DNA from 3 places in the Streptomyces sp. NPDC045026 genome. Region 3 is predicted to be linked to each of the others. Evidence: riboswitches for the same ligand, from Rfam matches in the RefSeq annotation. Region 3 holds a riboswitch; each other region holds the start of a gene.

Region 1 (7,280 bases), on a different contig from region 3:
ACGGGATACACCGAAGGCCCGGAACCATTGGTTCCGGGCCTTCGGCCTTCAGTAGCGGGGACAGGATTTGAACCTGCGACCTCTGGGTTATGAGCCCAGCGAGCTACCGAGCTGCTCCACCCCGCGTCGGTAAACACGACTCTACGCCATTACGGCGACAGAACGCGAATCGGTTCCTCAGCGTTCCGCGATCCGCCGCCTCGGGCCCCTTTCACCCGGTCGGTCCCACCAGGTCGCCCGCCGCCTGTTCGGGGGGAACTCTGGGGTGGGGCCCGATGACGTGCGCAGACGCGGGACCGACGCGGACGGTGGCGGGAGACGAGCTGTGGGGCAGCGAGGAGGGCACAGGCGAGAGACGGAGCAGGGCCTGTCCCGCGCCCGGTTCCTCGTCCGTCTGCTGCCCGTGCTCCTCATCGTGGTCGGGGCGATCTACGACTACGTCACGCCGTCGACGTTCACCGGCGTACCCCTGTTCACCGCGGCCCCGCTGGTCGCCGCCCCGTTCTTCTCGCCCCGTGGCACTTTCCTGACCGGTCTCGCGACCGTCGCCGTCGTACTCGGGGTGCATCTCAGATACACCCGCAGTTACGACACGGACGCCGTCACCGAACTCGTCACGGTCGTGACCGTCGCCGTCCTCGCCTGTGTCATGAACCGCGTCGTGCGGCGGGGCAGTGAGCAGCTCACCTCCGTGCGCCAGATCGCCGAGGCGGCCCAGCGCGCCGTTCTGCCCGAGCCCGCGGAGCGCATCGGCGGCCTGGAGATCGCCGCCCGCTACGAGGCCGCCCAGGCAGGCGCCTTCATCGGGGGTGACCTGTACGCGGTGCAGGACACCCCGCACGGCGTACGGCTCGTCGTGGGCGACGTACGCGGGAAGGGCATGGGGGCGGTGGCCGCCGTGGCCGTCGTCATCGGCGCCTTCCGGGAGGCGGCCGAGCAGGAGTCGACCCTGGAGGCGGTCGCGCAGCGTCTGGAGCGGGCGCTCGCGCGGGAGGGGATGCGGCGCAACGGCCTCGACGAGACCGAGGGCTTCACCACGGCCGTGCTCGCCGAGATCCCGCACGGCAACGGCCTCGTACGGGTCATCAACCGCGGCCACCCGGAACCCCTGCTCCTGGGCGGCGACGGGGCGCTCAAGGTCCTGTCGGCGCCGGAGGCCGCGCTGCCGCTCGGGATGGGCGAGCTCGGCACCTGGCCCGACCGCGCTTCGGAGACGGAGTTCCCGTCCGGGGCGACGCTGCTGCTCTACACCGACGGCCTCTCGGAGGCGCGCGACGTGCACGGCACGTTCTACGACCCGGCGGCGCGGCTCGCCGGGCGGATGTTCTCCGGGCCCGATCCGCTGCTGGCCGCGCTCGCCGCCGAGGTCCGCCGGCACACCGGGGGCGGCACGACGGACGACATGGCGCTGCTCGCGGTGAGGCGGCCGTGAAGCAGCAGTGAAGCAGCGGTGACCGCCGCCTTCACCTTCCGTAGTCGAACGGCGTCGCTGCGCATAACATTTGACAAACCGTCAGATGGGCGGCCCGCTCCGACGGCCGGTCAACTCGCCCGATTCCGCCCGCTCGTGCCCCGATAAGTCCAGGCCAAAGGCGTTAACGATCAGTCGGAACAGCTTGGAATCGAGCCCTGGTGTCTATTAACGTTCGATAACGCAGCGCGGTCGTCCCAGCCGTCACAAGAGATGGCTCCGTGCGCACGCGCCTAATCCCGCAAGGGAGCCGGGGAACCACCAACTTGGGGTGAATCGGACGTCTTTCCTTGCGGAAGGCGTCGGTAGGAGACCTTCCTGCTCCGAACCCGTCAGCTAACCCGGTAGGCGAGAAGGAAGGAAAGGAGCGCGCCCCAGTGGCGTCAAACCGGCCTGCCCCAGAGTTCTCCTACGCGCCGATCGACGAAGCCTTCGGCCCGGCGGACGAGCAGACCTGGGAGGAGTGGAACCCCACCGAGGAGTCCATTCGCCCCGTACGCGGCAGGCACCGCGTAGCCAAGCAGCGCGGCGGTCTCGCGCGCAGCTCCACCGTTCTCGGCGTCGGCGTGATCGCGGCCGTCGGCGCGGGCGGCATCGCCACCGCGCAGGGCGGCAAGCCCCCCGTACACATCTCGATGCCCGACCTCTCGGCCGTCAAGGACTCGCTGCCCGACGCCAAGTCGCTGCCCGGCGTGGGCGCGCTGATATCCGACGGCGCCGATGACTCGTCCGGCGCCTCCGCGAGCCCGCTGACCGAAGCCGGTGTCAGCACCGCGGACGCCGAGCAGGGCACGACCGCCGGTGAGGCCCTGCGCGCCCGCATCATGCAGCAGGCCGAGCAGCAGCAGGACCAGGCCGCCGAGGCCGAGGCCGCAGCCGCCGAGCAGGCCGCCGCGAAGAAGGCCGCCGACGACGCCGCCAAGGAGCGGGACGCCGCCACCGCCAAGGCCGCCGCCGAGAAGAAGAAGGCGGAGGAGGCCGCGAAGAAGAAGGCCGAGGCCGAGCGCCTCGCCAAGCTCGCCAAGAGCTTCACGCTGCCGGTCGCCTCGTACACGATCACCGGCACGTTCGGTCAGCCCGGTTCGATGTGGTCCTCCGGCTACCACACAGGTCTCGACTTCGCCGCTCCGACGGGTACGCCGATCAAGGCGATCCATTCCGGCACCGTCAAGGAGGCCGGCTGGGCGGGCGCTTACGGCTACCGCACGGTCCTGGAGCTCCCGGACGGCACCGAGCTCTGGTTCTGCCACCAGTCGTCGCTCAACGTGAGCGCCGGCCAGAAGGTGACCAGCGGCGACATCATCGGCCGCGTCGGCGCCACCGGCAACGTGACCGGGCCGCACCTCCACCTGGAGGTCCACCCGGGCGGCCAGGCGACCGGGGTCGACCCCGCTCCGTGGCTGCGCTCCAACGGCCTGACGATCTGAGGCTCGTACCCTCCGAACCCCGGCGGTCCTGACGGCAACCCCCCGACGTCAGGGCTGTCGGTCCGGCATGCCCGGAATATCTTGATCCACATCGGTGTTGTGGGTGGTCATGACTTCTCTTCGCAAGCTCGGCTCGTCAGACCTCGAGGTGTTCCCGCTCTCCCTCGGCGGCAATGTGTTCGGCTGGACCGCCGACGAGGCGCAGTCCTTCGCCGTGCTCGACGCGTACACCGCCGCCGGCGGCAACTTCGTCGACACGGCCGACGCGTATTCGGCGTGGGTCCCGGGCAACAAGGGCGGCGAGTCCGAGACCGTCATCGGCAAGTGGCTGGCCGCGCGCGGCAACCGCTCCGATGTCGTCATCGCCACCAAGGTCGGCGCCCACCCCGACTTCAAGGGCCTGTCCGCGCACACCATCAAGTCCGCCGCCGACGAGTCCCTGCGCCGCCTCGGCACCGACTACATCGACCTCTACTACACGCACTTCGACGACCCGTCCGTGCCGGTCGAGGAGATCATCACCGCGCTCGACGAGCTGGTGACGTCCGGCAAGGTGCGCGCCATCGCCGCGTCGAACCTGACCCCGGAGCGGCTCCAGGAGTCCCTGGACTTCTCCGACCGCGAGGGCCTCGCCCGCTACGCGGCGCTCCAGCCGCACTACAACCTCGTCTCGCGTGACACCTACGAGGGCAGGCTCCAGGAGGTCGCCTCGCGCAGCGGTCTCGCGGCCGTCCCGTACTACGCCCTGGCGTCCGGGTTCCTGACGGGCAAGTACCGGCCGGGCGCCGAGGTCGACAGCGCGCGGGCGGAGGGCGCCGGCAAGCACCTCCAGACCGAGCGCGGACTGCGGGTCCTCAAGGCCCTCGACGAGGTGGCGCAGGCGCACGGCGCCGAGGTCGCGACCGTCGCCCTCGCCTGGCTCGCGTCCCGCCCCACGGTGGCCGCGCCGATCGCGTCCGCGCGCACCGTGGAGCAGCTGCCGGCACTGGTGGCCGTGGCCGAGCTGGAGCTGACGGACGCGGAGCTCTCGAAGCTCACCGAGGCGTCCGCCTGACCCGGACGGAGCCGGACGCAAGCCCTGCAGGCGTTCGTTCTCAGTAGCGGTACGGGTTGTGCGCGCTGTGCGCGGGGAACGGGGCGGCCGGCCCCGCGTACACCGGCCCCGCGTACATCGGCGGCACCCACAACACGGGGGGTGCGGTGGCGCGGGACGCGTAGGCGAGGGCGGGGCGGGCCGCGTGGCGCCGCGCCCACAGCTCGTCGAGCAGCTTCCGCTCCCGTACGACATAGTCCGCGCCGGCCCGGCCGCGCCGCCCGCGGTGGCGCAGGAGCGCGAGCGAGGTCGCGTACTGCTGGTACTGGGCGACGACGCGAGCCGTCTCCTTGCCGCCGTGGTGCTGCGCGAACTCGCGGGCCAGGCGGCGGGCGCGCATCGAGCCGAGGGCGAACGGCTCGTCCTGGCCGACCCAGCCGGCCGCCGCGTACGCGGGCAACTCGGAGCGCACCGTGCGCAGTTCGCGCTGACGGGTCCCGATCGCGAGCCAGGTCACCAGGCCGAACGCGGGCATCATGAACAGCGCGTAGACCCCGAAGAACCCGAAGCGGCCGAACGCCGACGAGCCGTTCCACGTGGCGTGCATGCCCATCGCGAGCAGCAGCCCGGCGAGGGGCAGGAACACGCGCCGCACCGGGCCGCGGTCGGGCGCCGTCCAGGCCGCGACGCCGAAGCCGATGCCGGTGAACACCGTGAACAAGGGGTGCGCGAACGGCGACATGACGATGCGTACGAAGAAGGTGGCGGCGGTCACCGAGGCGATGCCGGTGCCGCTGTTGAGCTGGTCGGTGCCGAAGGCGTTGCCCAGATAGAGGATGTTCTCGGTGAACGCGAAGCCGGTGGCGGTGACCCCGGCGATCACCATGCCGTCGACGATCCCGGTGAAGTCCCGTCTGCGGAACAGGAAGATGAGCAGGACCGCGCAGGCCTTCGCGGACTCCTCGACGATGGGCGCTATGACCGTCGCGCCGAGGGTGTCGGCGTTCGCGGGGTCGGCCGAGTTGGTGGCGATCCAGTGCGTCGCGAAGCTGTTCGCGACGATCGCGATGAGCGCGGCGGCGCAGGCGCCCCAGGCGAAGGAGAACAGCAGGTTCCGCCAGGGTCCGGGTGCGACCCGGTCCAGCCAGCGGAACGCGGCTATCAGCAGCGGGACGGGCAGGACCGCGAGGCAGATCCCGACCAGGAACCCCTTGGTGCCGGTCTGTTCCCGCACGAGGGCGAGGATGACCAGGCCGGAGAGCGCGAGGAGCGAGACGAGCGCCCAGGCGTGCACGGCCTTCCGCTCCCACCAGCGCGGATGCCGCAGCGTGCCGGGCCCCGGAGCGCCTGCTCCGGGCTGCGCGTGCGGAAACGCATTCGGATACGAGGGATAGGTCGCCACAGCGTTGACCCTAACGAGCGACGGGCCCGGCCGCGACGGGGTGTGTCAGTCCGCCGCGGTGGCCGGTGGGGACTGGGGTGCGTGCTCCGCGCGCAGGAAGAGCAGGTCGTGGACCACATGGCCCTTGTCCAGGCCCTGTCCCTCGAAGCGTGTGAGGGGGCGGAACGCGGGCCGGGGCGCGTATCCGCCGTCGGCCTGCGCGTTCTCGTAGTCCGGGTGTTCGGTCAGGACTTCGAGCATCTGCTCGGCGTACGGCTCCCAGTCGGTCGCGCAGTGCACGAGGGCGCCGGGCTTGAGGGGGACCTTGGCGAGGCTGAGGAACTCCGGCTGGATCAGGCGCCGTTTGTGGTGGCGCTTCTTCGGCCAGGGGTCGGGGAAGTAGACGCGCAGCCCGTCGAGGGAGGCCGCGGGGAGCATCTCGCGGAGCAGGATGATCGCGTCGCCGTTGGCCACCCGGACGTTCGTCAGGCCGTTCCGCTCGGCGAGGCCCAGGAGGTTGCCCTGGCCCGGGGTGTGCACGTCGACCGCGAGGATGCCGGTGTCGGGATCGTCGGCGGCCATCTGCGCCGTCGCCTCGCCCATGCCGAAGCCGATCTCCAGGACGACGCGCTTCCTGCCGTCGAACAGCTCGTCGAGGTCGAGGACGCGCTGCCCGTCGATGTCGAGGCCCCACGCGGGCCACAGCCGCTGGAGGGCGTCCGCCTGGCCGGTCGTGACGCGGCTGCGGCGCGGCTGGAAACTGCGGATGCGCCGCTCGAAGTGCGAACCGGCGGGGTCCGGCGCCGGCCCGTCGGGAAAGCGCGGCTCGCCCTTGGCGCGTGCGGGACCGGGGGCTTCAGGGGTGTGGGGTGACTCAGACACAGTGAGGCGATTTTACGTGTCCGGGCGCTGCCCGAGCGCGGCCAGGGCCCGCCGGGCGACCTCGCGGCCGATCGGGAGCGCGGCCGTCGCCGCGGGGGACGGAGCGTTCAGCACGTGCACCGTGCGCGGGGCCTCACGGATCAGGAAGTCGTCGACCAGGGTCCCGTCCCGCAGGACCGCCTGCGCCCGGACGCCGGCGGGCGCGGGCACCAGGTCGTCCGCGGTCACCGCGGGCAGCAGCCTGCGCACCGCCGCCGTGAACGCGTCCCGGGACACCGAGCGGCGCAGCTCCCCGGCCCCGTACCGCCAGTGCCGGCGCGCTATCCGCCAGGAGCCGGGCCAGGCCAGCGTGGCGCCGAGCTCGCGCGGTCTGACCGTCGACCAGTCGTAGCCCTCGCGGGCCAGCGCGGGCACCGCGTTCGGACCGACGTGGACGCTCTTGTCGATGCCGCGCGTGAGATGGACGCCGAGGAAGGGGAACGCCGGGTCCGGCACCGGATAGACCAGGCCGCGCACCAGCTCGGGGCGGCCCAGCTCGAAGTACTCACCCCGGAAGGGGACGATCCGCATGCCGGGGTCGTCCCCCGCGAGCCGGGCGATCCGGTCGCAGTGCAGCCCCGCGCAGTTCACCAGGACGCGCCCCCGGACGACGTCCCCGGCGGCCGTGCGCACCGCGACACCACGCTCCGCGCGGCGGTCGATCTGCACCACCTCCGCGCCGTACCGGATGTCCGCGCCCGAGGCCTCGGCGAGATGCCGGGCCACGGACACGTAGTCGGCGACGCCCGTCGTGCCCACGTGGATCGCGGCGAGGCCGCGCACATACGGCTCGTACTCGCCGATCTGGGCGGGGCCCAGCTCCCGCACCGGAATCCCGTTTTTCCGGCCGCGCTGGACCAGGGCGTGCAGGCGGGGCAGCTCGTCGCGCTCGGTGGCCACGATCAGCTTGCCGGTGACCGCGTGCGCGACGCCGTACTCCTCGCAGAACTTGACCATCTCGGCCGCGCCCCGCACCGCGAAGCGGGCCTTGAGCGAGCCGGGGCGGTAGTACACACCGCTGTGGATGACCCCGCTGTTGCGCCCCGT
Region 2 (7,280 bases), on a different contig from region 3:
GCCGAGATGGGGCTGCCGCCCGGTGCCCTGGAGGCGACGCTGGAGGTCTACAACCGGCATGCCGAGGAGGGCCGGGACCCGCTGCTGCACAAGGCCGCCCGCTGGCTGCGGCCGCTGCGCGGCCCGCTGGGCGCGGTCGACCTGCGGGGCATGACCTCGGGCTTCGCCCTCGGTGGACTGACCACCGGCACGGACGCCGAGGTGCTGCATGTGAACGGGGAGCCGATCCCCGGGCTGTACGCGGCGGGCCGGGCCACGGCGGGCATCGCCTCCTGGGGGTACGCGAGCGGTGCGTCGCTCGGCGACGGCAGCTTCTTCGGCCGCAGGGCAGGACGCAGCGCGGCGCTGAACCGGTAGCACTGGCGTGGGCGGGCAGGCAGGACGCGGCCCGCCCCGTCAGCCGCGTCGGCCGTTCACCGCAGCGGACGGGGCATGTTGGTGAAGCACTCCTCGTCACGCCGGAACCAGCCCGGCGCCGCGAGGATCCCGCGGTCCACCCCCGCAGGGTCGTCCCGGTGATGACCCCGGACTGCTCCGACGGCAAGAACGTCACCGCGTCACCGTGGGACGTGGAGCACCAGAGCGCATTCCATCAACTTCTCCTCACGGAACCGGAATACGCGATCGCGTACGGGTGCTGTGGCGGCCGGCGTGGACGGCCACGCGGGCGGCGTTCCCGATCACCGGGCCACCGCCCGCTGTTGCACCATGTCCGAGGCGGCGATGTGCCCGAAGACCATGGCGGAGCCGATGGGTACTCCGGGCCCCGGATAGACGGGGCCGGAGACGGAGGCGGTGGTGTTGCCCGCCGCGTACAGACCGGGGACCGCGCTGCCGTCCTCGCGCAGCACCCGGGCCCGGGCGTCGGTCCGTACACCGCCCTTCGTGCCCAGGTCGCCGAGGACGATCTGCACCGCGTGGAACGGGCCCTCCTCGATCGGCACCAGGCAGGGGTTGACCGCGTCGCCCTGGGCGAAGAAGCGGTCGTACGGGTCCTCTCCACGATGGAAGTCCGCGTCGACGCCGTCGGCTGCGTAGCTGTTGAACGTCTGCACGGTGGTCCGCAGGGCTCCGGCGTCGACACCTATTCGCTCGGCGAGGCCGTACAGCGTGTCAGCGGTGCGCCACAGCCCGGCCTCGGTGAAGGCCTTCCGGTCGGCGGGCACCACCGTAATCCCGGGCAGTTCGTCGCCGAACCGTCCGTCGAAGACCCACCAGACCGGGTTGTCGTGCGTGGTTCCGGCCTTGGCGGCCAGCATCTGACGGCCCATCCGGTCGTACGGCAGCGACTCGTTCGCGAACCGGCGGCCGGAGCCGTCGACGAAGATCCCGCCATGCAGGCCGAGGGTGAAGGCGGCCGAACCGTCGGGGAAGCGCAACGACGGGCACCACCACGACTCGTCGAGCAGAGCGGTGGCGGCTCCGGCCTCGGCCGCCGCGGTGATCGCGTCTCCGGTGTTGCCTCCAGGTGCGCCCATCGTCCAGTCGGCACCGGGCAGGTTCTGCCACTGGCGTCGCAGCTCGGCGTTGGCCTCGAAGCCGCCCGCGGCGAGCAGCACTCCCCGGCGGGCGCGGATCCGCACAGTGCCGCCGTCCTGCTCGGCCTCGGCACCGACCACGCGGTCGCCCTCGACGATCAGCCGTCGCAGGGCGGTGTGCCGCAGGGTGCGGCCGTGCCCGGTGGACTCCAGCGCGAGCAGCAGGCGACCGATCAAGGCACGGCCGTCGGTGAGCGGGCCGTCAGGCATGGGCAGACCGAACCGTTCGGCCCACGCCGGTGGCCGTACCGCGCCGAGAAGTGCGTGCGGCGCCTCGGGCGCCGGCAGGTCCACGGGGAACACAGCGCGGCCCGCCTCGAAGCGGCCGGGTGCGGCGTAGTAGTCGGGGAAGGCGCGGTACTCGAATCGCACGTGCGCGTTGCCCTCGAGGAAGGCGACCGTCTCTCCGGCGTGGTCGAGGTAGGCGTCCTGCAGCTCATGCGGGGTGGCGTCGCCCACCACCCCACGGAAGTACGCGCGACCAAGGTCGGCGGAATCCGCCACACCGCCCCGCTCCTGGGCCTGATTGCCCGGCAGCCACAGGCCGGCGCCTGCGTAGGCGGTGGTGCCGCCGAAGTAGCCGGTCTTCTCGATGACCAGGGTGTCCAGTCCACGGACCGCCGCGCTGTACGCGCCGGTGAGCGCGCCACCGCCGGAACCGGCCACCAGGACGTCGCACTCCTGGTCCCATCTGTTCTGTGTGGTCGTGTTCTGCGTGGTGCTGTTCTGCGTGTTCGGCATCTCGTCCCTTGGATGTGGTGGGTTGCCGGTGGTTGTGCGCCGGCAGCCGGGAAGGCACGGCGCTCGTACCAGAGCAGGTGAACGGCGCGGGTGACGATGCGCCAGTCGGCGGCCGTGCGCGCGTGCGTGTCCTCGTGGTGGACGGGGATCAGCACGTCGGTGCCGCCCCGCCCCTGTCAGCCGGCGGGAGACGAGTATGGGCCGGAGGCAGGACGACGGCCATGGCGCTTTCCCGATGGGTGGGATTGCCGGCAGTGCGCCCTGGCAGGTACGGCGGCGTGCCTTCGGTCAGGCTCTGTTGAGCGGGACGGGAAGCCGGCCGCTGAGCACGGCGACGAGGAAGGCCGTGAGCGAGCCGTCGATAGTGACGCTCCCGCTCCCTCTCGCGTTTCAGTGAGTGGGATCAATTGAATTATCCGATGGTGCGTTCCGGTCCCTAATTGACGTCCCGTCACTATCGGGATCGGTCTCGACGGAACTGCCAAGACCCTGATTCGAGGCGTCCTTCGCCTTCGGGACTGGCGGTTGGACCATCAATCTTTAGCCCTGTGACCATCGTTGACCTGTCCGCAGAGAACTCAACTCGCCCGCCGGCAAGGCCGCCCAATGGACCCGACCACTTGGGAACGCCGGGCATCAGCTCACGGTCGAGGAATCACCAGGCGCCACCCAGCCGTCGACGAATCGCGCCATCCGGGATGCACTCGAGCAGGAACTAGGAACTCCACATTCCACTGACCCGAGAGGGCCTGCCGACCATCGGCCGCAGCGAGTGCCTCAACGGTGCGTGCAGAGGAAGGTCCGGACGCGGCCAGGCCAGCATTGATGGACATATGTCCAGTTTGACACGAAATGCCCACTCCTCGATATGTCCATGTTTGCGCATGAATGATACTTCTTCGCATTATTAACGACATATACAAAGACTGACCGCATTGCCCGGCATTCACGCGAAACATCACGCTCCGGCATCTCCGTCGAGCCGCATTCCAACCCGCATCCCATTCAGTGAAATGGGTCACGCCGACCACCTTGGCCCCCGGGGCCGGCCGAGCGGACTTCCGTTCCACGCAAAGAGAGTTGGGCTTTTCGATCAAAGAGGGCGCAGTGTTCCGGCCGCCAGGAACCGACCTCGCGCATTCCCTATTCAAATTTTGGTCTTGTTCCGTCCGGGCTTTCTCGCCTAACGTCACGGCCAATCCGGATGGAACGCCGAATCCTGCCGCTGTCCGGAAACTCCCACTCACTCACGCACGCACGGCAGGAGCGGGGAACCCAGGTAAGTCGCTGATCCGGATTCCGGAACGGCTCGGGGTGAAGTCGCATTCACAGTGCGGCCGGACGTCTCCCGTCCGAACCCGACAGCTCACCTCGTAGGCGACGGAGAGGAATTCGTCATGGCTGCACAGGGAAAGCACCGCCGCCCCAAGTCCAGCTCGCTCACCCGGGGCCTCGCCGCAGCAGGCACGGGCGGGGCTGTGCTCGTTCTCCCGCTGCTCGGCGCGACCGCCGCCAGCGCGGCGCAGGCCGACACGGCGGCCAAGCCCGCCGCGGCCCAGACGAGCTACGTCGTCGTCGCGGGAGACTCCCTCTCCAAGATCGCCCGAGACCACTCCCTGAGCGGCGGGTGGAAGAAGCTGTACGACGACAACCGCAGCGTCCTCGGCGACGACCCGAAGCTGATCCACCCCGGCGTCAAGCTCACCCTCGGCAAGAAGGGCCCGGCCGAGTCCGCGCAGAAGCCGGCCGCCGCCAGGGCGTCCGCCGAGCGGGCGGACCGCTCCGAGCGCACGACCACGCTCACCGCCAAGCCCGCCGTCGCCCCGGCGAAGAAGTCCTACACGAACGACCTCGACGGCTGGATCAAGGAGTCGCTCGACATCATGGCCCAGCATGGCATCCCCGGCTCCTACGAGGGCATCCACCGCAACGTCATGCGCGAGTCCTCCGGCAACCCGATGGCCATCAACAACTGGGACTCCAACGCTCTCGCCGGAACCCCGTCCAAGGGACTCCTGCAGGTCATCGCCCCCACGTTCGCCGCCTACCACGTGCCCGGCACGTCGATGGACAGCTACGACCCGGTCGCCAACATCACCGCTGCCTGCCACTACGCGGCCGCCCGGTACGGCTCGATCGACAACGTGAACGGCCCGTACTAGACCGCATCCCACCTCGTCCGAATCTCCTGACGGACGCAGCAAGGCGAGGCGAGGCGAGGCCACCCTGGCAGGGGCCGGGCGATGCCTGACCCCACGGGCCAGGGTGGCCCGGCCCCGCGGCCGTCCCGAATCGCACTCCTGACGAAGCGGTTCAGCGTGAGAGCTTGACACGGCCGTGGGCTGCCGAGGGAGGCGCGTTCCTGAAATAACGTGTCGCCATGATGCGTAGCGGCGGCCCTCAGGGCTGTGGACCGGACAGGTCTGCGGCTTCGGGCCGGCCCCTGGCCCCGCTGCTCGCGGTCTGCGCGGGCTACTTCATGGTCATCCTGGACGTGACCGTCATCAACGTCGCCGTTCCGGTGATGGGGCGGGACCTGTCGACCTCACTGACCGGGATCCAGTGGATCACCAACAGCTACACCCTGATCTTCGCCGGCCTGCTGCTCACCGGCGGTGCGCTCGGGGACCGGCTGGGCAACCGCCGGATCTTCTGCACCGGGGTAGCGGTGTTCACCGTCGCCTCGGCGGGCTGCGGGCTGGCCCCGAGCACCGGGACTCTGGTCGCCGCCCGGCTGCTGGAAGGACTCGGTGCGGCGCTGATCGTGCCCCCCTCCCTCGCTCTCCTCCAAGAGGCGTACCCCTCACCCGTCGAGCGCTCCCGGGCCTTCGGCCTGTGGGGCTCCATGGCAGGCATCGCCGCCTCCGCCGGCCCCCTCCTGGGCGGTCTCCTGGTCACGACCGTGGGCTGGCGCTGGGTGTTCTTCATCAACCTGCCCGTCGGATGCGCCTGCCTGCTGCTCACGCTGCGCCGCGTGCCCGCTTCGGTCCGGCGGACGGACCGCCCCGTGGACTGGCCGGCCCAGTGCGCGATCATCGCGATGGTGGCCCTGCTGACCGCCGTACTCAACGAGGCCGGACGACGCGGCTGGGCGGACCCACTGATCCTGACCGGGGCCGGCCTGTGCGTGCTGGCAGCCGCCGCGTTCGTCCTGCGCGAGCACCTGGCCCGCACCCCCGTGCTGCCCCTGCGTCTACTGCGCTCCCGCCCGATGAGCGGGGCAGCGACCATCGGCATGCTGTTCAACTTCGCCTTCTACGGCATGGTCTTCACCGCCAGTCTGTACTTCCAGCATCAGCGCGGCCTGACCGCGCTGCGCACCGGGCTCGCCCTCTTCCCGGCGGTGGCGATGACGATGTTCGCCTCCGTCCTGTCCGGGCGACTGGCACGCCGCACGGGACACCGCCCGCTTGTGGTCACCGGCATGCTCCTCGGAGCGGCAGGCCTGGCCGGCTGGGCCGCGGCCGGACCGAACCCGGACTACGCACTGCTCGTCGCGCCGATGATGGCGGCGGGCTTCGGGACGTCCTTCGCCCTCACCGGGTCAACCACCACCGTGATGGCCGCCGCCCCGGACGAGTTCTCCGGCACCGCCTCCGCCCTGTTCAACACCACCCGCCAGATTGGCAGTGCCGCAGGCGTCGCGCTGGGAGGCTCCCTGCTGGCCGCCGCGGGCAACTTCACCGCCGGGCTGCGGACGAGCATGGCCATCGGTGCGGCCGCGTACCTGACGGCCGCCGCCCTTGCGCTCTTCTGCATCCCGATCCCGCAGAAGGCACCCCGCCACGCCACCGACTGACTGGCCGGCGAGCCACGGCATGGCCGGCACGTCAGTCATCGCTCAGTCCTTGACGCGGTGCAACTGGATCTCTCGATTCACGAAGAGGTGCACGAAGCCGCATCGCCAGCAGATCAGCCCCGTCGCGGTCTCATCGGCCCAGGCCAGATTGAACAGCTCCCCACCAGTGCTGTTGAGCTTGACGCCTCGCTCACGGAAGAGATCGCTCTTGCAGACCTGGCATGTGATCCACATCTCCCCCAACGAGGCCCGCACTGCTTTCGCCATTTCCGCTCCCCCATGATTGCGCTTCGGCGACCGGGCGGCGGTCGGTCCACGCTTCGCCACTCGATGTCTTCGTTGGAGTGATCATCGCTGTGATCCGGCCTGGGATGAAGAGAGTTGAGTAAGACCTGAGCAACAAAAACGGGCGGTGCCGCCGCAGCGACTCCCGTACGGGCACGGGCACCCGCTACGGCGCCCTGAACAGGGTGGGGAAGCCCGGGGCGCGCCAGGGCTTGCGCCCCCAAGCGAGGATCTTGCCGCGCGCGATGGCCCGCGTCGGGCTGCACCGGCCCAGCGCCAGCAGGAAGAACGTGACCGGCTCGGCCTCGATCGTGCAGTCAGGACGGCGCGGTGGCTCGGCGCTCACGGTCGCGACGCCGTCGGCGAAGGTCACCGCGAAGCGGGAGCCGCCGCGCACGCGCAGCTCGTAGCAGCCGTCATGGCCGGCCGCGGCCCGTTTGTCGACGACCCGGGGCATCGCCAAGGTGAGGAACGGCAGGGTCAGTTCGACGCGTTCACGGTCGACCATGTGGGGACGGCGCAACGCGACGGCGATGTCGTAGCCGTGGCCGAGTATGTGGGTCAGCAGGTACGAGCCGAGGGTCGCCAGGTCCATGGGGCCCAGCGGGGTGAGCGTCGGTTCGTCCGCGGGGCGCAGACAGGCCGCCTCGTTGAACGCCTGAGCGTGACGGACGATGCCGTCCGCCAGCACGGCGCCGTCGCGCTCGGTGAAGGCGGCGAGGGAGGCGGCGTTGGCCTCGGCGAGGCTCTCCGGGGTGCCGTCGCCGTACGGCAGTTGGCGGCCCTCGGCGAGGCCGACCATCAGCTCGTTGGCCACCATCAGGTGGGCGGCGGCCTCGCCGACGGTCCACTGCGCACCAGGGATGGGCACCGCGGTGTCCGCGCACGACCGCAGCAGGGCGGCCGTCTGCTCCGCC
Region 3 (7,280 bases):
GGCTGGGCAGTACGAAGAGGATGCCGAGGATCGGGCCGCCGTAGAGGAGCACCGCCGCGAAGCCGGAGCGCAGGATCGACAGGGGGATGTCGCGCCGCGGATTCGTCATCTCCTCGGCCGCGGAGCTGGGCAGTTCGAAGCCTACGTAGTTGAAGATCAGGACCGGGACCAGCGCCACGAAACCGGCGTACGTCGGGACGAACTCACCCGTGGGCAGCGCGTGCACGCCGTGCTCGAAGGCGAACACCACCACGGAGACCAGGAAGAACCCGAGGAGCACGATCCGGGCGACGGCGCCCGCGATGGGCACCCACTTGCCGATCCGCACGGACTGTACGACGGCCAGCGCACCGCCCCAGATGAAGACGAGCCCGGCCGCGTACTTCCAGAGCCCCGGCAGCGGGGTGAAGAACTCCTCCCACGTGGTGAGCGCGATGATGCACAGACTGCCGCCCACCCAGACGGGGTTGGAGATCCAGTACAGGAGCTGGTTCACCCCGGCGACGAGCCGCCCGAACGCCAGGCGCGTCCACACGTAGGGTCCGCCCTGCACGGGGAAGGCCGAGCCGAGTTCGGCCACGAGCAGTCCGTACGGGAGGAAGAACGCGAGGGCGAGGATCGCCATCCAGGTCAGGCCCTGCGGACCCTGCGCGGCCACGGAGCCGATCGTGTCGAGGCCGACCAGGGTGCAGATCAGGAAGAACAGGACGTCCAGCCTGCGCAGGTCCTTCTTGAGCCTGGAGCGCTGTTCACCCCATCCCTCGGACAGGTCGGGTGCGCCTGTGGACGGCTCGGACGACTCGGATGGCTCGACGGGCGGTTTCGGCGGCTTCGGCGGCGCTTGGGTCACGGGGAAACTCCTGCTGCAATGCGGGGCACGGGGCGTGACGGTTGTTCTCAGGACGGCCTATTGACTGAACGGCCAGTCAGTAAGCGAGACTGTGGCGGGCGCCACTGGGCGCTGTCAAGAGTCATGCACGAGCCGTTCGCACGGCCTTCGCCGCGCGGCGCCGGACGTCGGTGCCCGTGTGTAGTGTTACCGCGTGGCAAGAGTGCGGTTGAGCGTGGCCGAGCGGCGCGAAGAGTTGCTGCGGGCCGCCATCGAGCAGATCGAGGCGCGGGGCGTGGCAGCCGTGCGCATCGCCGACGTCGCCGCAGCGCTCGGGGTGAGCAACGCGCTGGTTCTGTACCACTTCTCGACGAAGGAAAAGCTCGTCGCTGCCGCGTTCGCGCATGCCGCCGAGGGCGACCTGGCACATCTGCGCAAGCTGCTCGGCAAGCGCACGACGGCGCTGCGCCGGCTGCGCTCGGCCGTGCGGTGGTACGCGCCGACCGGACAGGCCAAGGGCTGGCGGCTGTGGATCGAGGGCTGGTCCGCGGCGCTGCGTGAGCCCGCGCTGCGGGAGGTCACCCGCGACCTGGACAAGCAGTGGAAGGCGGCGCTCACCGAGGTCGTCGCGGAGGGCGTGGCGGCCGGCGAGTTCCGCTGCCCGGACCCGGCGGGCGCCGCGCTGCGCCTGACGGCGCTCCTCGACGGTCTCGCGGTGCAGATGACCGCCTATACGGGGACGGTCTCGCGGGCCCGCATGCAGGAGTGGGTCGACGACGCGCTGGCCCGGGAGTTGGGGCTCGAGCGGTCGGACCTGACGGCTACGGCGGCGACGTCGGGCTGACGGCACCGCGACGTCGGGCTCCGACGGGAGCCCGGGGTGACCGCGCAGAAATGACGCGGGGGAGCCGCCCCCCAAGGGCAAGCTCCCCCATCACACGCCCGGCTCCCGTCAGAGCGGCAGCAGATCCGGCCGCTTCGCCGCCACGTGATCCCCGGACGACTCGCCGCGCAGCCGTCGGCCGATCCACGGCACCAGGAATTCCCGCGCCCAGTGGATGTCGTCGCGCCGCACTTCCAGCGTGCCGCGCGGCGGCTGCACCGGCCACGGCTGGTCCGGGTCCGCCGGCACCTCGACGCCGAGCGCCTGCCCGGCCCGCAGCGCCACCCGCGTGTGCCCCTCGGGCGAGAGGTGGAGCCGATCGTCGTCCCAGGCACGGCGGTCCTGGACGGTCTTGAGGGACCACAGGTCGAGCACCGGGCAGCCGTAGCGGTCGGCGACCGCGCGCACATGCCCGTTGTACGTCGCGATCTTGCCGCGCAGATGCTTGAGGACCGGCACGTCCCGGGTGTCGAAGCCGGTGGTCACCATGACCGTGCCGACGGCGGAGGTCAGCTTGGCCACGGCCTTCTCGAAGCGCTCCGCCACGTCGTCGGGGTCGGTGCCGGGACGGATGATGTCGTTGCCGCCGGCGGCGAAGGTCACCAGGTCCGGGGCGAGTTCGACGGCGCGCGGGAGCTGGTCCTCCACGATCTGGTCGAGGAGCTTGCCGCGCACGGCGAGGTTCGCGTACCGGAAGGAGTGCTCGGGGGTCCGGTCGTCCAGGAGGACGGCGAGACGGTCGGCCCAGCCCACGAAGGCCCCGTCGGGACCGGGGTCCCCGACGCCTTCGGTGAAGCTGTCCCCCACCGCCGCGTAGGACCGAATCGTGCCGCCGCTGAGTGATCTCGATTCGTTTGCCACGACCACACATCTTTCACCCTGCGATGTGACCTACGCGACCGTAAGAAGGGGTTGACGGGTGGTGATATAGCCCACCCGGTCAGTTTCGCGATTTCAGGAATACGACGGGGGTCGGGGATACGGCGCATGGGCACGACGCAGGAACACGACAAAGGGGCGGCCCCGGAACCGGACCCGCCCCTTCATGTCATGCCATGGAGGTCAGAGCGAGACCCCGTGCCCACGGAGGTACGCGGCCGGGTCCACGTCCGAGCCGTAGCTCGCGGTGGTGCGGATCTCGAAGTGCAGGTGCGGTCCCGTGACGTTGCCGGTCGCGCCGGAGAGGCCGATCTGCTGACCCTCGGTCACGGCCTGTCCGGACGAGACGGAGAGGGACGACATGTGGGCGTACTGCGAGAACTTGCCGTCGGCGTGCTGAATGACGACCTCGTTGCCGTACGCGCCGTCAAGGCCGGCCGACACGACGGTGCCCGCGGCGATGGCCTTGATCGAGGTGCCCGTCGGGACCACGAAGTCGACACCGGTGTGGTAGCCGCTGGACCACATGGCGCCTGCGGTCTTGTACGCCGTGCCGATGGAGGCGCCCTGGACGGGCAGCGTGTAGCCGGCACCGGTGGTGGTCGCCGCCGCGGTCTTGGGCGCGGCGGCCTGCGTGGCGGTGGCCGGGGACTTCGCGGCGGGTGCCGCGGCCTGCTGGCCGATCGTCAGCTTCAGGCCCGGACGGATCGAGGACGGGTCGCCGCCGATGACCGAGCGGTTGTCGGAGTAGAGCTTCTTCCAGCCGCCGCTGACGTGCTGAGCGTCGGCGATCTTCGAAAGGGTGTCCCCGTCCTTCACGGCATAGGTCTTGGCCGCGGCAGGAGCGGCGGCGGCCTGTGCGACCGAGTGGGCGGCAGCGGGGGTCGCGGCGTGGGCACCGGTGGCACCCATCAGCGGCAGCGCGAGCGCGACGCCGCCCACTCCGGCCACGGCGATCGAGCGCGCGAAGCGCTGGGACTTGGGACGGCGGTGCTTACCCTTCGCGGGCATGGGGGATTCCTCTCCGTCGCCTGCGAGGTGAGCTGTCGGGTTCGGGCTGGAGCTGCCCGGCCGCGCGCCTTTCGGGCGCGGCTTCACCCCGAGCCGTGCCCGGTGTCCCGGAAACGGCGATCTACCTGGGTCCCCCGCTCCTGCCGAGCACGGATCGAAGTGCGGATTCCGGGCGGCGGCAGGATGAGGCGGTCCGTCCGGATTGCGCCGAACGTAAGCGAGCGGGGAGCGCGGGGACAAGGCGCGAATCCCCTTGGGCATTCCGGTTCTTGATCCTTAAATGACCCTTTCCGGAAAAATCCGTCACACTCCGTCTATTCACGATCTTTGCAACTGCGATACCTGCGGGAAATTCTCCCGGCCCGGCCGCCACGCACGGTCACCGCTATGACCCTGCTCACGCAACGCCCACCATCTGCCCCGATTTCAGGAACAGTTACCCCGTAACTCGCGTATGCCCACATACCCCCCATTCAGGACATTCGACGCGCAATCGCCAGCCGCCCTCTCACATGGTTGCCCCTGGCAGCCATGTCGTATCGTCGAAGGCGCCCGCAGGCGAGCAGCGCCGCGGCCGACCGGGAGGAGCCCCCGTGACGCAGCAGGTCCCGTCCACCGAGCCCGAGTTGGCCGGAGTGCGCAACTTCCGCGATGTGGGTGGTCTCCCGACCGTGGACGGCCGTCGGGTGAAGCAGGGCGTGCTGTTCCGCAGTGGTCACCTCGCGCACGCCACGGACGAGGACGCCGCGTTCCTCTCCTCGCTCGGGCTGCACACGATCTTCGACTTCCGTAACGCCGCCGACCAGCGCCTCGAAGGGCCCGACGTCACGCTGCCCGGCGTGCGGAACGTGAATCTGCCGCTGACCGACCCGGCGGACGGCGCCGAGTTCTGGCAGATGGTGCGCGACGGCCACCTCGACGAGCTGCGCGCCGCCCTGTCCGAAGGCCAGGCCGCGAACCGCATGATCGAGTCGTACCGGGCGATCATCACGGAGCGCACCGCCGAGCACAGCCAGGTCCTGCACGCCATCGCCGAGGACAGCGTGCCCGCACTCATGCACTGCGCGGCCGGCAAGGACCGCGCGGGCCTCTCGATAGCGGTCACGCTCCTGGCCGTGGGTGTGGAGCGCGACGCCATCGAGGCGGACTACCTGGAGTCAAACGCCACGCACCGCCGCTACAAGGTGCACCGCAGCAGCACCTCGAAGGACGCGATGTCCCCCGAGGTCATGGAGCTGCTGAGCCCCCTGTTCGACGCCCGCGCCACGTATCTGGCGGCCGCCTTCGAGCAGGTCGTGCAGACCTGGGGCTCGACCGACCGCTACCTGGAGGAAGGCCTCAAGCTGTCCCCCGCCCAGCGCGACCGGCTGCGCGAGCGCCTCCTCGACTGAGGCTCAGCGGCCCCACGCTGGGCGCGTCACCCGCGCGACGCCCCCAGCGTGAACAGCAGATAGATGAAGCCCGCGACGAGGTGCCCGGCGAAGACGTAGACGAGCAGGCGCACCCAGATGCCGCGGGGGAGCTTGTCCTCGATGTCGCGGCGGGCGGGCCGCTCCGGCTCGGTCACGTCGTTCGGCTCTGAGCTCATTGGGGACCTCCCTGGGTCCGTTCGCCGGCGCCCGTCGCCGGGCCGAGACACAGCGCGGCGGACGGGCTCTGCAGCAGGGTGTGTACGAAGAGGAGCTCGGCGCCGTCGCGGTCGGCGGCGGCGATCCGGTGCGGGGTGAGCGAGTCGAAGTGCGCGCTGTCCCCCGGCGCGAGCGCGTACGCGGTGTCCCCGAGCCGCAGCCTCAGCCGTCCTTCGAGGACGTACAGCCACTCCTCACCGGGGTGGATCCGCACGATGTCGCCCTGGGCGCCGAACGGCACGTGCACGCGCAGCGCCTGCATGCCGCGCCCCGGGGCGCCCGCCTGCCGGTAGATCCAGCCGCCCGCCTCGGTGGCCTCCATGTCGCCGGAGCGCACGACCGCGTCCCGGTCGGCGGGCATCTCGCCCAGGAGTTCGGAGACCGTCGTACCGTAGGTGCGGGCGAGGGCGAGCAGCATCGGGAGCGAGGGCTGGCGGCGCCCCGTCTCCAGGCGGGAGAGGTGGGCCGGCGAGAGCCCGGCGGCCCGGGCGGCGGCCTCCAGGGTCAGGGCGGCGCGGCGCCGGAGTGCGCGCAGCTGCGGGGCGACGGCGGGCAGCTCCGTGGGTTCCGGAGCCGGCTCCTCAGGTGCAGGGCTCATACCGTCGATTGAGCCAGAGACCTGCCTCTGGGGCAAATTTCTTGCCCCAGAGGCAAACGGCGTCTTCGTTAAGAAGCAGCCGTTTCGCGTTTAAGAAGCAGCCGTCTCGCGAACTCAGCGGTTGGCGACCGCCTGCTTCACCAGCGTCTTGCCGAAGTCCCACATCAGCCCGCCGCCCGAGTGCGCGTCGTCCATGACGGCGGTGAACGCCTCGACGAAGCGGTCCACCTCGCGCTCCCCGATGATCAGCGGCGGGATCAGCTTGATGACCTCCAGGTGGTCACCGGAGACCTGCGTGAGGATCCGGTGCTTCTGGAGCAGCGGCACGACGACCATCTGCGCGAACAGACCCTTGCGCGCGGCCTGGAGCATCGTCCAGCGGCTGCGCAGCTTCAGCGACTTCGGCCGCCCGAACTCGATGCCGATCATCAGGCCGCGCCCGCGTACGTCGCTCAGCAGCTCGTAGCGGTCGACGAGCTCGGCGAGCCGGGTCTTCAGGAGCTCACCGGTGGCCCGGGCGTTCGCGACGACCTCCTCGTTCTCCATCACGGAGAGCACGGCAAGCCCTGCGGCCATGGCCTGCGCGTTCGAGCCGAAGCTGGCCGAGTGCACGAGGACCCGGTCCATGGACGAGTAGACCTTCTTGAAGATCCAGTCCTTGCCGAGCGTCGCACCGACGGGCACATACCCGCCGGAGAGCGCCTTCGCCACGCATACGAGGTCAGGCTCGACCCCCTGGTCGTGCTGATAGGCGTAGAAGTCACCTGTCCTGCCGAGGCCCGTCTGCACCTCGTCCGCGATGAGCAGCGCCTTGTGCTGGTGGAGCAGTTCCTGAGCGGCGCGCAGATAGCCGGGCGGCGCCGCGTGGACTCCCTTGCCCTGGATGGGCTCGACGATCAGCCCGGCCACGTCTCCCTTCGCGAGTTCCGCGCGCAGGGCGTCGAGGTCGCCGAGCGGCACCGCCGTGTCCGGCAGGAGCGGCGCGAAGCCGTCCCGGAATCCGGACTCACCGTTCACGGACAGAGACCCGGTGGTCAGCCCGTGGAAGGCGTGCCCGCAGTACAGGATCCGTGGCTTGCCCGTCGCGTACCGGGCGAACTTCAGCGCCGTCTCGACGGCCTCCGTACCGCTGTTGCCGAAGAAGACCCGGTCCAGGTGCGGGCTGTGCGCGAGCAGCTTCTCGGCGAGCAGACCCGGCAGCGGCTGGCAGTCGAAGCGGGTGAGGTCGGCGAGCGAGGCGTCGAGGACGTCGTGCAGCGCCTTGCGGACGACGGCGTGGTGCCGGCCGAGGCCCATCACACCGAACCCGGCGAGCATGTCCAGGTAGTCGTTGCCGTCCTCGTCCCAGAAGTAGGCGCCTTCCGCCCGCTCGTAGACCTTGTCGAAGCCGATGGTGTGCAGCATGCGCGGGAGCTGGTGGTTGAGGTACTTGGCGTGCAGCTCGTAGCGCTC

The links. A riboswitch is a leader RNA that binds a small molecule or an ion and turns the genes downstream of it on or off. The one in region 3 is predicted to bind cyclic di-AMP.
Region 1: it holds a riboswitch for cyclic di-AMP, as region 3 does, so the genes downstream of both, AC07EJ_RS15240 (M23 family metallopeptidase) here and AC07EJ_RS31435 (LysM peptidoglycan-binding domain-containing M23 family metallopeptidase) in region 3, are expected to answer to the same signal.
Region 2: it holds a riboswitch for cyclic di-AMP, as region 3 does, so the genes downstream of both, AC07EJ_RS34130 (transglycosylase SLT domain-containing protein) here and AC07EJ_RS31435 (LysM peptidoglycan-binding domain-containing M23 family metallopeptidase) in region 3, are expected to answer to the same signal.

What each region holds. Positions count from the first base shown of each region.
Region 1 covers NZ_JBWKIS010000006.1:17,271-24,550, reverse strand. The annotation lists tRNA gene AC07EJ_RS15250 (tRNA-Met) at 53-126, opposite strand; gene AC07EJ_RS15245 (PP2C family protein-serine/threonine phosphatase) at 326-1,432, shown strand; cyclic di-AMP (ydaO/yuaA leader) riboswitch at 1,692-1,837, shown strand; gene AC07EJ_RS15240 (M23 family metallopeptidase) at 1,849-2,898, shown strand; gene AC07EJ_RS15235 (aldo/keto reductase) at 3,008-3,952, shown strand; gene AC07EJ_RS15230 (PrsW family intramembrane metalloprotease) at 3,993-5,333, opposite strand; gene trmB (tRNA (guanosine(46)-N7)-methyltransferase TrmB) at 5,379-6,194, opposite strand; gene lhgO (L-2-hydroxyglutarate oxidase) at 6,207-7,280, opposite strand, start outside.
Region 2 covers NZ_JBWKIS010000022.1:144,521-151,800, forward strand. The annotation lists gene AC07EJ_RS34120 (FAD-dependent oxidoreductase) at 1-357, shown strand, start outside; gene AC07EJ_RS34125 (FAD-binding protein) at 681-2,279, opposite strand; cyclic di-AMP (ydaO/yuaA leader) riboswitch at 3,506-3,674, shown strand; gene AC07EJ_RS34130 (transglycosylase SLT domain-containing protein) at 3,677-4,441, shown strand; gene AC07EJ_RS34135 (MFS transporter) at 4,663-6,078, shown strand; gene AC07EJ_RS34140 (hypothetical protein) at 6,121-6,345, opposite strand; gene AC07EJ_RS34145 (maleylpyruvate isomerase family mycothiol-dependent enzyme) at 6,530-7,280, opposite strand, start outside.
Region 3 covers NZ_JBWKIS010000019.1:66,756-74,035, reverse strand. The annotation lists gene AC07EJ_RS31450 (APC family permease) at 1-850, opposite strand, end outside; gene AC07EJ_RS31445 (TetR/AcrR family transcriptional regulator) at 1,044-1,673, shown strand; gene AC07EJ_RS31440 (SGNH/GDSL hydrolase family protein) at 1,782-2,573, opposite strand; gene AC07EJ_RS31435 (LysM peptidoglycan-binding domain-containing M23 family metallopeptidase) at 2,775-3,602, opposite strand; cyclic di-AMP (ydaO/yuaA leader) riboswitch at 3,607-3,787, opposite strand; gene AC07EJ_RS31430 (tyrosine-protein phosphatase) at 4,196-4,993, shown strand; gene AC07EJ_RS31425 (DUF6126 family protein) at 5,020-5,190, opposite strand; gene AC07EJ_RS31420 (helix-turn-helix domain-containing protein) at 5,187-5,828, opposite strand; gene AC07EJ_RS31415 (aspartate aminotransferase family protein) at 5,943-7,280, opposite strand, start outside.